2 linked regions of the Ensifer sp. PDNC004 genome follow. The protein of the gene in region 2 interacts with the protein of the main gene of each other region in a pairwise test. Links are inferred from orthologs where the notes say so. Each region holds a gene or a part of one and is shown on either strand. Other genes may lie near its edges.

Region 1 (6,307 bases), 2.0 Mb from region 2 along the record:
CGACAAATGCACTGGCAAGAACCAGAAGCAACGTCATCAGGAGGCCGATCTCTCGGCCGACGACAACGAAACCGGCGATCTCGGCCAGCGGAAGCCCGAGGATGGCAAGGGGGATAAGAAATGAACGCATCGATGCTGCCCGAAAATGTAACCTGGTGTCACATCCCCGTCTAAGGGTGCGACATCGCCATTTGAATGATCTATTCTTGCGGACTATATGGAATAGCCACGAGAAATTCTAACAGCGGTTCCGGGTGGAAATGGGCTCTTTTGACTTCATCACGTTTTTTTTCCTGATCGCCGCGGTGGTCATTTTCCTGCAACTGCGCAGCGTCTTGGGCCGACGGACCGGGAGCGAGCGGCCGCCGTTCGATCCGTATTCGCCACGCGACATGAGTCAGGGGCCGGATAACGGCGACAAGGGCAAGGTCGTGCAATTGCCGCGCCGCGAGAATGCGGACGAAGAAGCGAACCGCTACGAAGCGATCGACGCCTTCGCCAAGACCGGAACGACGCTGAACACCCAGCTGCGGGCGTTGAGCGATGCGGATCAGGGTTTCGATCCCAAGGAATTCGTCAACGGCGCCAAGATGGCCTACGAGATGATCGTCATGGCTTTCGCGGACGGCGACCGCAAGACGCTGAAGAATCTGCTGTCCCGCGAGGTCTATGAAGGCTTCGACGCGGCGATCACCGATCGCGAGCGCAAGGGCGAAGTCGTCAAGTCCACCTTCGTCGGCATCGACAAGGCGGACATCATTCACGCCGAAGTGAAGGACAGCGAAGAAAACATCACCGTTCGCATCGTCAGCCAGCTGATCTCGGCGACCTACGACAAGCAGGGCGGCCTGATCGACGGCGACGCCGAGTCGGTTGCGGAGGTCAACGATCTCTGGACCTTCGCGCGCGACATTCGCTCGCGGGATCCGAACTGGAAGCTGATCGCCACCGAATCCGAAAACTGAGCGGACGCGGTACCGATGTCCTATCGACTTGAGCCAGCCCGTTTCTCCGAGCTTCCGGGCTGGCAGGATGATGATCCGACCACGGTGATCGAGGCGATGCGTCGCTGTCACCAGCATGTCTCGACGGTCAAACCCTATCGCACGGGTTCTCTCGGGATTTCGGTCGACGATCTCGCGCCGGCCTTCTCCGCATCGCAGCAGCAGGTGGAAAACGCAGGGAACGCGCGAGCGTTTTTCGAAGCGCAGTTCGTCCCCTTCCGGATCATGCCCGAGACGGGTTCCGGTTTTGTCACGGCCTTCTACGAGCCCGAGATCGATGTCCGCGCCGAACCGGACGAGACCTATCGTTATCCGCTCTACCGCCGGCCGGACGATCTGGTCGATGTTCATGACGGCAACCGGCCGGAGGGCATGGATCCCTACTTTGCATTCGGCCTCTCCGAGGGTGGACGGATCAGCGAGTATCCGGACAGGCAGGCGATCGAGCAGGGCCATCTGGCCGGCCGCGGTCTGGAGATCGCCTATGCGAAGTCCAAGGTCGAGATCTTCTTCGTTCATGTGCAGGGTGCCGCACGGCTCCGGTTCCCGGATGGTTCGCGTCGTCGCGTCACTTATTCGGCCAAGACCGGGCACTATTTCTCAGCGGTCGGCAAATTGCTGATCGAGCGAGGCAAGATCGATGCCGCCACCGTTTCGATGATGAGCATTCGCGACTGGCTGGAAGCCCATCCCGACGAGGTCGACGAGGCTCTCTGGCACAACCGGTCGTTCATCTTCTTCCGCGAGGCAGAGGTCGAGGACGAGCGGTTGGGGCCGATTGCCGCCGCCAAGGTCTCGCTCGAGCCGAACCGCTCATTGGCCGTCGATCGGCTGATCCATACCTTTGGCGTTCCCTTTTTTATCGCGAGCGAGAGCCTGACGCGGCTCGATGACGGAAAGTCCTTCCAGCGTCTGATGCTGGCGCTCGATACCGGCTCGGCGATCGTCGGCCCGGCTCGCGGCGATATCTTCACCGGGTCCGGTTTCGAGGCTGGCGAACGGGCCGGAGCGGTTCGCAACGCGGCCGACTTCTACGTCTTCGTTCCCAAGGCGGCCGCGGCCCGTTACGGCCATGGCTAAGGACAAGAAGCTCTCGGCCGAGGATCGCATTCTCTGGGGCAAGGTTGCCCGGTCGGCGAGACCGATGCCCGGTCGGCTCGTAGACCTCATGGAGATTCTGGCCGAGGCCGAACAGGCAAAGCCTCCGGAAGAGGTGAAGGCAAAGCAGCAGCGGCAGCAGCCGGCAACGGCGGCCGAGCAATCGGGTATAGCGCTGACGAAGAAGCCCGGCGAAAAAGTGCATCATCCTCTGGAGCGACCGGTCAAGCGCAAGCTGGCCAAGGGGCACCTGGTGCTCGAGGGGCGGATCGACCTGCACGGCATGATCCAGAGCGAAGCCCATGGTCTTCTTCTGCAGTTTCTGCTGAGGGCGCACGAGCGGGGGCTGCGGCATGTGCTCGTCATTACCGGCAAGGGCACCTCGTTTGGCAGTGACGGCGCCTTGAAGCGAGCCGTGCCGCTCTGGTTCTCGCTTCCGGAGTTCCGGCCGCTGATCTCATCCTATGAACCGGCCGCCCGAAACCATGGCGGCGAGGGCGCTCTCTATGTTCGCCTGGCGCGGGTGAGGGGCAGCGCGCTATGACGCCCTTCGGCCAGGCTCTGCGCGAACTCCGGCACCGCAAGGGCGTGTCGCAGAAGGAGATGGCGAAGGCGATCGGTGTCTCTGCGGCTTATCTCTCGGCGCTCGAGCACGGAAAGCGCGGTGCACCGAGCTTCGATTTCCTCCAGCGCGTCACCGGCTACTTCAACGTGATCTGGGACGAGGCGGAGGATTTGTTCCGCATCGCCAATGTTTCCTCGCCGAAAACGGTGCTCGACACGTCGGGTCTAACGCCCGAGCACACCGCATTTGCGAACCGTCTGAGCGAGCAAATTCGCGCTTTGTCTCCGGAGACGATCCGCAAGCTGGAAGATGTTTTGGAAAAAGCCACATTTCCTGATAATGACAGGGGATGAATGCTTGTTTCCGGCCGCTGCCCGGCGGTCCGGGATTTGGAACCGTGGACAAATTTCCTATAGTCCGCGAGGCGTCCGAGACGTGATTCGCAACGAATCACCATGTCCGAAGAACCTGGAAAGACCCGTACCGTATGACCGATACTCCTGAAACCGCAGCCGGCGCCAGCGCCGAATATGGTGCCGATTCCATCAAGGTGTTGAAGGGCCTCGACGCCGTACGCAAGCGGCCGGGCATGTATATCGGCGACACGGACGATGGCTCCGGCCTTCATCACATGGTGTACGAAGTCGTCGACAACGCCATCGACGAGGCGCTTGCCGGCCACGCCGACGTGGTCACGGTGACGCTCAATCCGGACGGATCCGTAACCGTGACCGACAACGGTCGCGGCATCCCGACCGGCATCCACAAGGAAGAGGGTATCTCGGCCGCCGAGGTCATCATGACCCAGCTGCACGCCGGCGGTAAATTCGACCAGAACTCCTACAAGGTTTCAGGCGGCCTGCATGGCGTTGGCGTGTCGGTGGTCAACGCGCTTTCGGTCTCCTTGAAGCTGAAGATCCGCCGCGACGGCAAGATCCACGAGATGAGCTTCACCCACGGCGTCGCCGATGGTCCGCTCGCCGTCACCGGCGATGCGGGTGACGCGACAGGCACCGAGGTGACGTTCCTGCCGAGCGCCGAGACCTTCTCCAAGACCGAGTTCGACTATAGCACGCTCGAACATCGCCTGCGTGAACTCGCCTTCCTCAATTCCGGCGTCCGCATCATGCTGACCGACAAGCGCCATTCCGACGTCCGGCAGGACGAGCTGATGTATGAGGGCGGCCTCGAAGCCTTCGTCGCCTATCTCGACCGCGCGAAGAAGCCGCTGGTGCACAAGCCGGTGGCTATCCGTGGCGAAAAGGACGGCATCACCGTCGAAGTGGCGATGTGGTGGAATGACAGCTACCACGAAAACGTGCTCTGCTTCACCAACAACATCCCGCAGCGCGACGGCGGTACGCATATGGCGGGCTTCCGCGGGGCGCTGACCCGACAGGTCACGTCCTATGCCGATACGTCAGGCATCACGAAGCGGGAAAAGGTCACGCTTCAGGGCGAAGACTGCCGCGAAGGCCTGACGGCCGTGCTCTCGGTCAAGGTTCCCGATCCGAAGTTCTCGTCGCAGACCAAGGACAAGCTGGTATCGTCGGAAGTGCGGCCGGTGGTCGAAAGCCTCGTCAACGAGGCGCTGAGCACCTGGTTCGAGGAACACCCCACCGAAGCCAAGATCCTGGTCGGCAAGGTCGTCGAAGCGGCTGCCGCGCGCGAAGCCGCCCGTAAGGCCCGCGAATTGACCCGCCGCAAGGGCGCGCTCGACATTTCCTCGCTGCCCGGCAAGCTGGCAGACTGCTCCGAACGCGATCCGGCAAAATCCGAAGTCTTCCTGGTGGAAGGTGACTCGGCCGGTGGTTCCGCCAAGCAGGGCCGGTCGCGCGAAAACCAGGCGATCCTGCCGCTGCGCGGCAAGATCCTCAACGTTGAGCGTGCACGCTTCGACAAGATGCTGTCGAGCCAGGAAATCGGCACGCTGATCACCGCGCTCGGCACCTCGATCGGCAAGGACGAGTTCAACGCCGACAAGCTGCGCTACCACAAGATCATCATCATGACGGACGCCGACGTCGACGGCGCCCACATCCGTACGCTGCTGCTCACCTTCTTCTTCCGGCAGATGCCGGAACTGATCGAGCGCGGCCACATCTATATCGCCCAGCCGCCGCTCTATAAGGTGACGCGCGGCAAGTCGGCGCAGTATCTCAAGAACGAACAGGCGCTCGAAGATTACCTGATCTCGATGGGTCTCGAGGAAGCGACGCTGCAGCTTGAATCGGGCGAAGTCCGCGCCGGGCAGGACCTGCGCGAGGTGATCACTGACGCGCTGCGCCTGCGTAACCTCATGAACGGGCTTCACTCGCGCTACAACCGGGCGATCGTCGAGCAGGCGGCCATTGCCGGCGCGCTGAACGTCGAACTCAACGGCCAGCGCGACGAATACGAAAAGACCGCCGCCGAAATCGCCCGCCGTCTCGACGTGATCGCCGAGGAAACCGAGCGCGGCTGGACCGGTACCGTTACCAGCGAAGGCGGACTTCGGTTCGAACGCATGGTGCGCGGCGTCAAGGAAGCCGCGGTGCTCGATATGGCGCTGATCGGTTCGTCCGATGCGCGCTACATCGACCAGCTGGCGTCGAAGTTGAAGGAAGTCTACTCGGCACCTCCGGTATTGCGTCGCCGTGACGGCACGCAGGAGATCAGCGGTCCGCGCGCGCTTCTCGACGCGATCTTCGCCGCCGGCCGCAAGGGCCTGTCGATGCAGCGCTACAAGGGTCTGGGCGAAATGAACGCCGAGCAGCTTTGGGAAACGACGCTCGATCCGAACGTCCGCTCGCTGCTTCAGGTCCGGGTGACCGACGCCACCGACGCGGACGGTCTGTTCTCGCGTCTGATGGGCGACGAGGTCGAGCCGCGTCGCGATTTCATTCAGGAAAACGCGCTGAGCGTCGCCAACCTCGACATCTGATCGAGGTCATTGCGGAGACAAAAAGAAAATCCCGGCCTGAGAGCCGGGATTTTTGTTTGTGCTTCACTCGCCCTTGAACCGGCCCTCGAAGGCGAATTCGTCGACCGGCTTGCGCTGGCTCGGAATTTCGCGTGCGCGCAGATCGTCCGGCAATGTCGAGGGATCGGCGAGCCGGCCGATCGCGACGGCGGCTTCGACCCGGTAGTGTTCGGGAACGCTCAGGACGTGCATCGCCTTGTCGCGATCGATGCCCGCCATGCCGTGGGTGTGCCAGCCCGCAAGCGAGGCCTGCAAGGCGAGGCTGTACCAGGCCGCCCCGGTATCGAAGGCGTGGGTATAGGCATGCCGCATTTCGCCGTTCTGTGCTGCATTATGCGTTCTTGAAATCACGATCAGCAGTGCTGCCGCATTCTTCGCCCAGCGTTGGTTTCCCTCGTCGAGCGTTTCGAGCAGCACCGGGAAGCGATCCGTGCCGCGGCGCGCATAAACGAAACGCCAGGGTTGGCGGTTGCTGGCAGACGGCGCCCAGCGGGCCGCTTCGAAGAAGGAAAGCAGGGTCTTTTCGTCGATTTCCTCGCTGGTGAAGGCGCGGGGCGACCAGCGCTCGATGAACATGGCATCGATCGGATGGTCAGCTTTTCTGTTGTCGGTCGCCGTCATGGACATGCCTCTTCTCGGTGTCGCGTGAACTTGGGAACGCCGCCGGACCGACGGGCG
Region 2 (6,505 bases):
CTCGATCCGCCTTCATGCCCAACTGGGTTTCGAGGATACCGGCCGACTGCGCGAGGTCGGCACGAAGTTCGGCCGCTGGCTCGACCTGACATTCATGCAACTGGTGCTCCGGACGGGCTCGCCGCGCTAAGCCGCGGCGCCGCCTCGACAATGGTCGTTTGTCGAGGCGGCGGGAGATGCTATGAACCTCCAAGGACTGTTTCTGGAAACATTTTGACGTGGGTCTTCGGCAGAAGGTCAGATCGGGCGGCTGGGCACGTGTCGCGAAAGCGGCACTGGCGCTGGCTGTCAGCATCCCGTCGTTGAGCGCCTTCCCCGCGGCGGCTCGTATCGATGATCTCGCCCCACAGCCCAAATGCGTCTATTTCGGCCCGTCGGCCACCGACCCTGCCAAGTCGCTCTGCATCAGCAAGGAAAACTTCGCTCGCGATATCTGCGGCGTGATCGACCACTATGCGGCCGTCAACGACCTGCCCGCGGCTTTCTTCGCTCGCCTGATCTGGCGCGAAAGCCTGTTTCGGCCCAATGCCGTCAGCCCCAAGGGCGCTGAAGGCATCGCGCAATTCATGCCGGGAACGGCGAAGATGCGGGGGCTCAACAACAGCTTCGATGTGGTCGAGGCGCTCGGCAAGTCGGCGGAGTATCTGAACGAACTCAAGTCGCGCTACGGCAATCTCGGCTATGCGGCTGCCGCCTACAATGCCGGCGAGAACGGGCTCGAACGTTTTCTCGAGGTCGATTGGCTGCCGGCGGAAACACGCAACTACGTGCTTGCGATCACCGCCTATAGCGTCGAGGACTGGCGCGACAATCCGCCAAAGATCCTCGACCTGACGCTCGACAAGAACAAGAACTTCATCGACGGCTGCGTGGCGCTCGCCAGCACCCGCAACCTGCGCGACATCGAGGTGATCGAGGAGGCGGAATGGGCGCCCTGGGGCGTGCAGCTTGCCGCGCATTTCCAGAAGTCGGTGGCGCAGCGATTGTTCGTCAGCGCCGTCAAGCGGTTGCCGGAGCCGATCCGCAGTGAGAAGGCGCTTCTCCTGCGCGAGCGCAATGCCAGCTTTGGCCTCAGGATCCGCTACGCCGCACGCATCGGCCGCGAGACCCAGGCAGACGCAAACAAGCTTTGCGCCACCATCCGCAAGAGCGGCGGCGCTTGCCTCGTCTTCCGGAACTGACAGGTATCAGGCCCGGCCGAAATCGATCGTGGACATGGCGCGCCCTAGCCTGCGGCAACCCCTTGTAGAAGCGCCGGCCGGTCGCTCAGGCAACCAAGCCCGCGGAGCGTCGTTGCGACTGCCTCGTCGATCGGCGTGTGCGGCTCTTCGCCGAGCACCGCGAGCAGCCGTTCGTTCGGCATTCTCAAGGGTTCACGCCAGAGATAACGCATCTTGCGCAACTCCCTGAAGAGCGGAACGAAGGGCGACGCCAGGTCGATCAGCCACCACGGGAAGGCGCGGACGGGAAGCGCGGGCTTGCCAACGACCCGGCGGATCGCCGCAATCATCTCGGTGCCGTTGCGGTCGAGGAAGCCCCGCATGTGGTAGACGGCGAAAGGCGGCAGGTCCTCGGCGCGCTCGACAAGGCGGATCATGGTTTCGGCCACATCGGGCAGATAGGCCCATTGATGACCGATGCCTTCGCGGCCCGGGTAGGAAATCGCGCCCAACTGTTTGCCCGGTTTCACCAGCCCTTGCGAAAACCAGTTATTGGCTGCACCGGGACCGAAGAAGTCGCCCGCCCTGACGATGATGACGCCGACACCCACCTCCGACGCATCCTTCAAGCGACGCTCCATCTCCTTGCGAATCTGGCCCTTGTCGGTGTCCGGGTTCTGCGGTGCGTCCTCCGTCAGGACGGGAAAGGCGTCGCGGCCGAAATTGTAGATCGTTCCTGGCAAAAGAATAAGTGCGCCGGTGGCCTTGGCGGCGGCGATCGTATTGTCGAGCATCGGCAGCACCAGGGTGCCCCAATTGCGGTAGCCGGGCGGATTGACCGCATGCACAATCAGATCGACGCCTTCGGCAGCAGTGCGAACGTCGCTCGCGTTCATGGCATCGCCTTGCCGCCAGTCGAACGCCGGCTCGGTCTGCGCCGCCGTCGCAGCGTTTCGGTTCAAGGCACGCACCTGCCAGCCACGCCTTTTGAGCCCGCGCGCGACGGCGCTGCCGATACCGCCCGTCGCACCGAGCACCAGCGCGCGTCTTGTTTTCTGCTGCATCTCGGTCATGTCACGCTCCATCCGTTTCGATGAAGGGAAGATCACGCTTTCACGGGTTAAACGCAATTGCCGAACAATATTGCACCGCTATACTGAAATGCATGAGCAAGATGGATTTGAGCTGGGATTTCTATCGTACGTTCCTCGCGGTTCTTGACGAGGGATCGCTGTCGGCCGCTGCTCGCGAGCTTGGCTTGACGCAGCCAACCGTTGGCCGGCACGTGGACGCCATGGAAGCCGCGCTCGGCTATCCGCTCTTCGTGCGCTCCCCGCACGGCCTGTTGCCGACCGATGCCGCGCTGGCGCTCAAGCCCTATGCCGAGACGCTCGCTGCGACATCGGCCGCGCTCCTGCGCGCCGCGTCGAGCCAGCGCGATACAGTCAGCGGCACAGTCCGCATCAGCGCCAGCGAAGTCATCGGCATCGAGGTGCTGCCGCCCATCCTCACAGAACTGCACGAGACCTATCCGGAGCTGACAATCGAACTTTCCGCTTCGGACACGGTCGAAGACCTCTTGCGGCAGGAGGCGGATATCGCCGTGCGCATGGTGGCGCCCGTTCAGGATGCGCTGATCGCCCGCCATCTCGGCGCGGTTCCCTTAAGCTTTCACGCCCATCGCCGCTATATCGAGAGACACGGCATGCCGCAGACATTGGCCGAGCTTAGCGATCACAGCCTGATCGGTTTCGACCGCGAGACGGCGGCGATCCGAGCGATCATCGCCCGCTCGCCGGAACTGCCGGCGACACGTTTTACGCTGAAGGCCGACAGCAACCTTGCCCAACTGGCTGCAATCCGCGCCGGCTTCGGCATCGGTATCTGCCAGAACGGGCTTGCGGCGCGCGATCCCGATCTTCTCCCGGTGCTGCCGGAACTGTTCGAGATGAAGCTCGACACCTGGCTGGCGATGCACGAGAACCTGAAGACGGCGCCCCGCTGTCGCGTCACGTTCGACGCACTTGCCGCGGGGCTGCGGGCCTATATTCGTGGCACTGCGCTCGCAGACGCGAATACCGAAATCTGATTTCAGGCACCTCCCGCTAACGGCTCTATACTGGTGCCGACCCACGAAAAAGCCCGCCAAAATGGCGGGCTTTCTGTTTCCTTGGCACTTCAAGTGGAGCGCTTAATCCTCGGATTCGACTGGCGTTTCCGGCGCACCGTTCTCGACGACTGCCTCTTCGCCCTCCTCTTCATCGCTCTCCGGCTCGCTGATGCGCTCGACCGACACGACCTTCTCATCCTTGGCGGTCGAGAAGATGGTGACACCCTTGGTCGCGCGGCTCGCTAGCCGGACGCCATTGATCGGCACGCGGATCAGCTGGCCGCCATCGGAGACGAGCATGATCTGGTCGTTGTCTTCGATCGGGAAGGCAGCAACAAGAACGCCGATTTCCGTCGTCTTCGAGGTGTCGGTGGCACGGATGCCCTTGCCGCCACGGCCCGAGGTGCGGAAATCGTAGGACGACGAGCGCTTGCCGAAGCCCTTCTCCGAGACCGTCAGCACGAACTGTTCGCGTGCCTTCAGCTCCTCGAAGCGTTCGTTCGACAGCTCTCCGCCGTCAGCGACTTCCTCGCCGACCAGGGCGATTTCTTCCTCGTCGCCGTTCGTCGCCCGACGTTCCGCCGCTGCACGCTTGAGATAGGCTGCACGCTCCCACGGTTCGGCCTCGACATGGCCAAGGATCGCCATCGAGATGATGCGGTCGCCGTCGCCGAGGTTGATACCACGAACGCCGATCGAGTTACGGCCGGCAAAGACGCGCACGTCGTCGACCGGGAACCGGATGCACTGGCCGAGCGCCGTCGTCAGCATGACGTCGTCACGCTCCGTGCAGGTGTCGACGGAGAGGATCTCGTCACCCTCTTCCTCGAGCTTCATCGCGATCTTGCCGTTGCGGTTGACCTGGACGAAGTCCGACAACTTGTTGCGGCGAACCGTGCCGCGGGTCGTCGAGAACATGACGTCGAGGTTTTCCCAGGTCGCCTCGTCCTCAGGCAGGGGCATGATCGTCGTGATGCGTTCGCCGGGTTCCAGCGGCAGCATGTTGATCAGAGCCTTGCCGCGCGATTGCGGCGTGCCGATCGGCAGGCGCCAGACCTTCTCCTTGTAGACGATGCCACGCGAGGAGAAAAACAGAACCGGCGTGTGGGTATTGGCAACGAATAGCCGGGTAACGAAATCCTCGTCCCGGGTCGCCATGCCCGAGCGGCCCTTGCCGCCACGGCGCTGCGCGCGATAGGTCGTCAGCGGCACGCGCTTGATGTAGCCGAGATGCGAGACGGTCACGACCATGTCTTCACGGGCGATGAGATCCTCATCGTCCATGTCGGGGCCGCCCTCCATGATCTCGGACCGGCGCGGAGTGCCGAACTCGTCGCGGATGGCGACGAGCTCGTCCTTGACGATGCTCATGATGCGCAGGCGCGACGACAGGATGTCGAGGTAATCCTTGATTTCCTCGCCGATCTTGTTGAGTTCGTCGCCGATTTCGTCGCGGCCGAGCGCTGTCAGGCGCTGCAGGCGCAGGTCGAGAATGGCGCGGGCCTGCTCTTCCGAGAGGTTGTAGGTGCCGTCCTCGTTGATGCGGTGACGCGGGTCGTCGATCAAGCGGATGAGGCTCTCGACGTCATGGGCCGGCCAGCGGCGCTCCATCAACTGCTCGCGCGCCGTCTGAGGGTCCGGCGCATGGCGGATGAGCTTGATGATTTCGTCGATGTTGGCAACCGCGATGGCAAGGCCGACGAGCACATGGGCGCGGTCGCGTGCCTTGCGCAGCAGGTACTTCGTGCGCCGGCTAACGACTTCCTCGCGGAACGAGACGAAGGCGCGCAGCATGTCGAGCAGCGTCATGTGCTCCGGCTTGCCACCGTTCAACGCCACCATGTTGCAGCCAAACGAGGTCTGCAGCGGCGTGTAGCGGTAAAGCTGGTTCAGGATGACGTCGGCATTGGCGTCACGCTTGAGTTCGATGACGACGCGGTAGCCCTGGCGGTCCGATTCGTCGCGCAGGTCCGAGATGCCCTCGATACGCTTCTCGCGCACCAGCTCGGCCATCTTTTCGATCATCGTCGCCTTGTTCACCTGGAACGGGATCTCGGTGATGATGATCTGCTCGCGGTCGCCGCGCATCGGCTCGATATGGGCGCGGCCGCGCATGATGACGGAGCCGCGGCCGGTCTCGTAGGCCGAGCGGATGCCCGAGCGGCCAAGGATCAGCGCGCCAGTCGGGAAATCCGGGCCGGGGATGATTTCCATCAGTTCCGGCAGTTCGATCGCCGGATTGTCGATCAGCGCCATGCAGCCGTTGATGACTTCGACCAGGTTGTGCGGCGGAATGTTCGTCGCCATGCCGACGGCGATGCCGCCGGCGCCGTTGACGAGCAGGTTCGGGAACTTCGCGGGAACGACTGCCGGCTCCTGCAGGGTGCCGTCATAGTTGTCGCGGAAGTCGACCGTTTCCTTGTCGAGGTCGTCGAGCAGCGAATGGGCGGCCTTCTGCAGGCGGCATTCGGTGTAGCGCTCGGCTGCCGGCGGGTCGCCGTCGACGGAGCCGAAGTTGCCCTGGCCGTCGATCAGCGGCAGGCGGAGCGACCAGTCCTGCGCCATGCGCGCCAGCGCGTCGTAGATCGCGGCGTTGCCGTGCGGGTGGTACTTACCCATCACGTCCCCGGTCACGCGGGCGCATTTGACGTATTTCTTGTTCCAGTCGATGCCGAGCTCGCTCATCCCGTAGAGGATGCGGCGGTGCACGGGTTTCAGACCGTCACGCACGTCGGGAAGCGCGCGGCTGACGATAACGCTCATCGCGTAATCGAGATAGGACCGCTGCATTTCCTCGATGATGGAAATCGGCTCGATGCCTGGCGGAGTTTTTCCGCCGCCGGGGGTGCTTTGCTCAGTCAATGGTGATCACGATCTTTGTTCAGAATCAGTCGGATATTTATAGCGGATTGCCATCGGAAGCGCCAATTTGCGGCCTTTGGCGCCACTTGCCCGCCGGACTGTGAAGATGTCCTTGTAATGCCTTGATTCGCTGTGCGATTCACGCGGTTATCCCAGCAGGAACCGATGAGCCGCACGGCAGTTGTGAACAGTCTTTTGCCGCCGGAGCAGGCTTTTGTAGGGCATGGCGCGCGAAATCGGAAGAGCCTGGCCGCCAATGACGTCCACGGCGCCCGTTGCGCCCCACCTGGGCGCAGCGATTGCTCATTAAGCCCTTGCTGAGACTTTGTTTGTCGCCCCCTTCCCAAGCCAGCGCCGCTTGCCTAACAATACC

The links. The genes of interacting proteins can lie anywhere in the genome.
Region 1: the proteins of gyrA (region 2) and gyrB interact in binary tests that used the Escherichia coli proteins (3 or more experiments, as listed by UniProt). The link is inferred for Ensifer sp. PDNC004 from one-to-one orthologs.

Annotation. Positions count from the first base shown.
Region 1 is NZ_CP070353.1:2,914,639-2,920,945, reverse strand. What follows is about bases 2,826-5,872. They hold gyrB (DNA topoisomerase (ATP-hydrolyzing) subunit B), read left to right. Parts: upstream 2,826-3,154; coding sequence 3,155-5,590; downstream 5,591-5,872. Other genes in these bases: JVX98_RS22465 (nitroreductase family protein), read right to left, coding at 5,654-5,872; JVX98_RS22475 (helix-turn-helix domain-containing protein), read left to right, coding at 2,826-3,020. In the rest of the region: JVX98_RS22495 (FxsA family protein), read right to left, coding at 1-130; JVX98_RS22490 (Tim44/TimA family putative adaptor protein), read left to right, coding at 261-965; JVX98_RS22485 (murein transglycosylase A), read left to right, coding at 981-2,084; JVX98_RS22480 (Smr/MutS family protein), read left to right, coding at 2,077-2,646; more of JVX98_RS22475, read left to right, coding at 2,643-2,825; more of JVX98_RS22465, read right to left, coding at 5,873-6,250. UniProt on the Escherichia coli protein: DNA gyrase negatively supercoils closed circular double-stranded DNA in an ATP-dependent manner to maintain chromosomes in an underwound state.
Region 2 is NZ_CP070353.1:961,064-967,568, forward strand. The notes cover bases 3,152-6,448. They hold gyrA (DNA gyrase subunit A), read right to left. Parts: upstream 6,133-6,448; coding sequence 3,352-6,132; downstream 3,152-3,351. Other genes in these bases: JVX98_RS12625 (LysR family transcriptional regulator), read left to right, coding at 3,152-3,249. Also shown: JVX98_RS12610 (GNAT family N-acetyltransferase), read left to right, coding at 1-130; JVX98_RS12615 (lytic transglycosylase domain-containing protein), read left to right, coding at 219-1,181; JVX98_RS12620 (NAD(P)H-binding protein), read right to left, coding at 1,226-2,233; more of JVX98_RS12625, read left to right, coding at 2,335-3,151. UniProt on the Escherichia coli protein: A type II topoisomerase that negatively supercoils closed circular double-stranded (ds) DNA in an ATP-dependent manner to maintain chromosomes in an underwound state.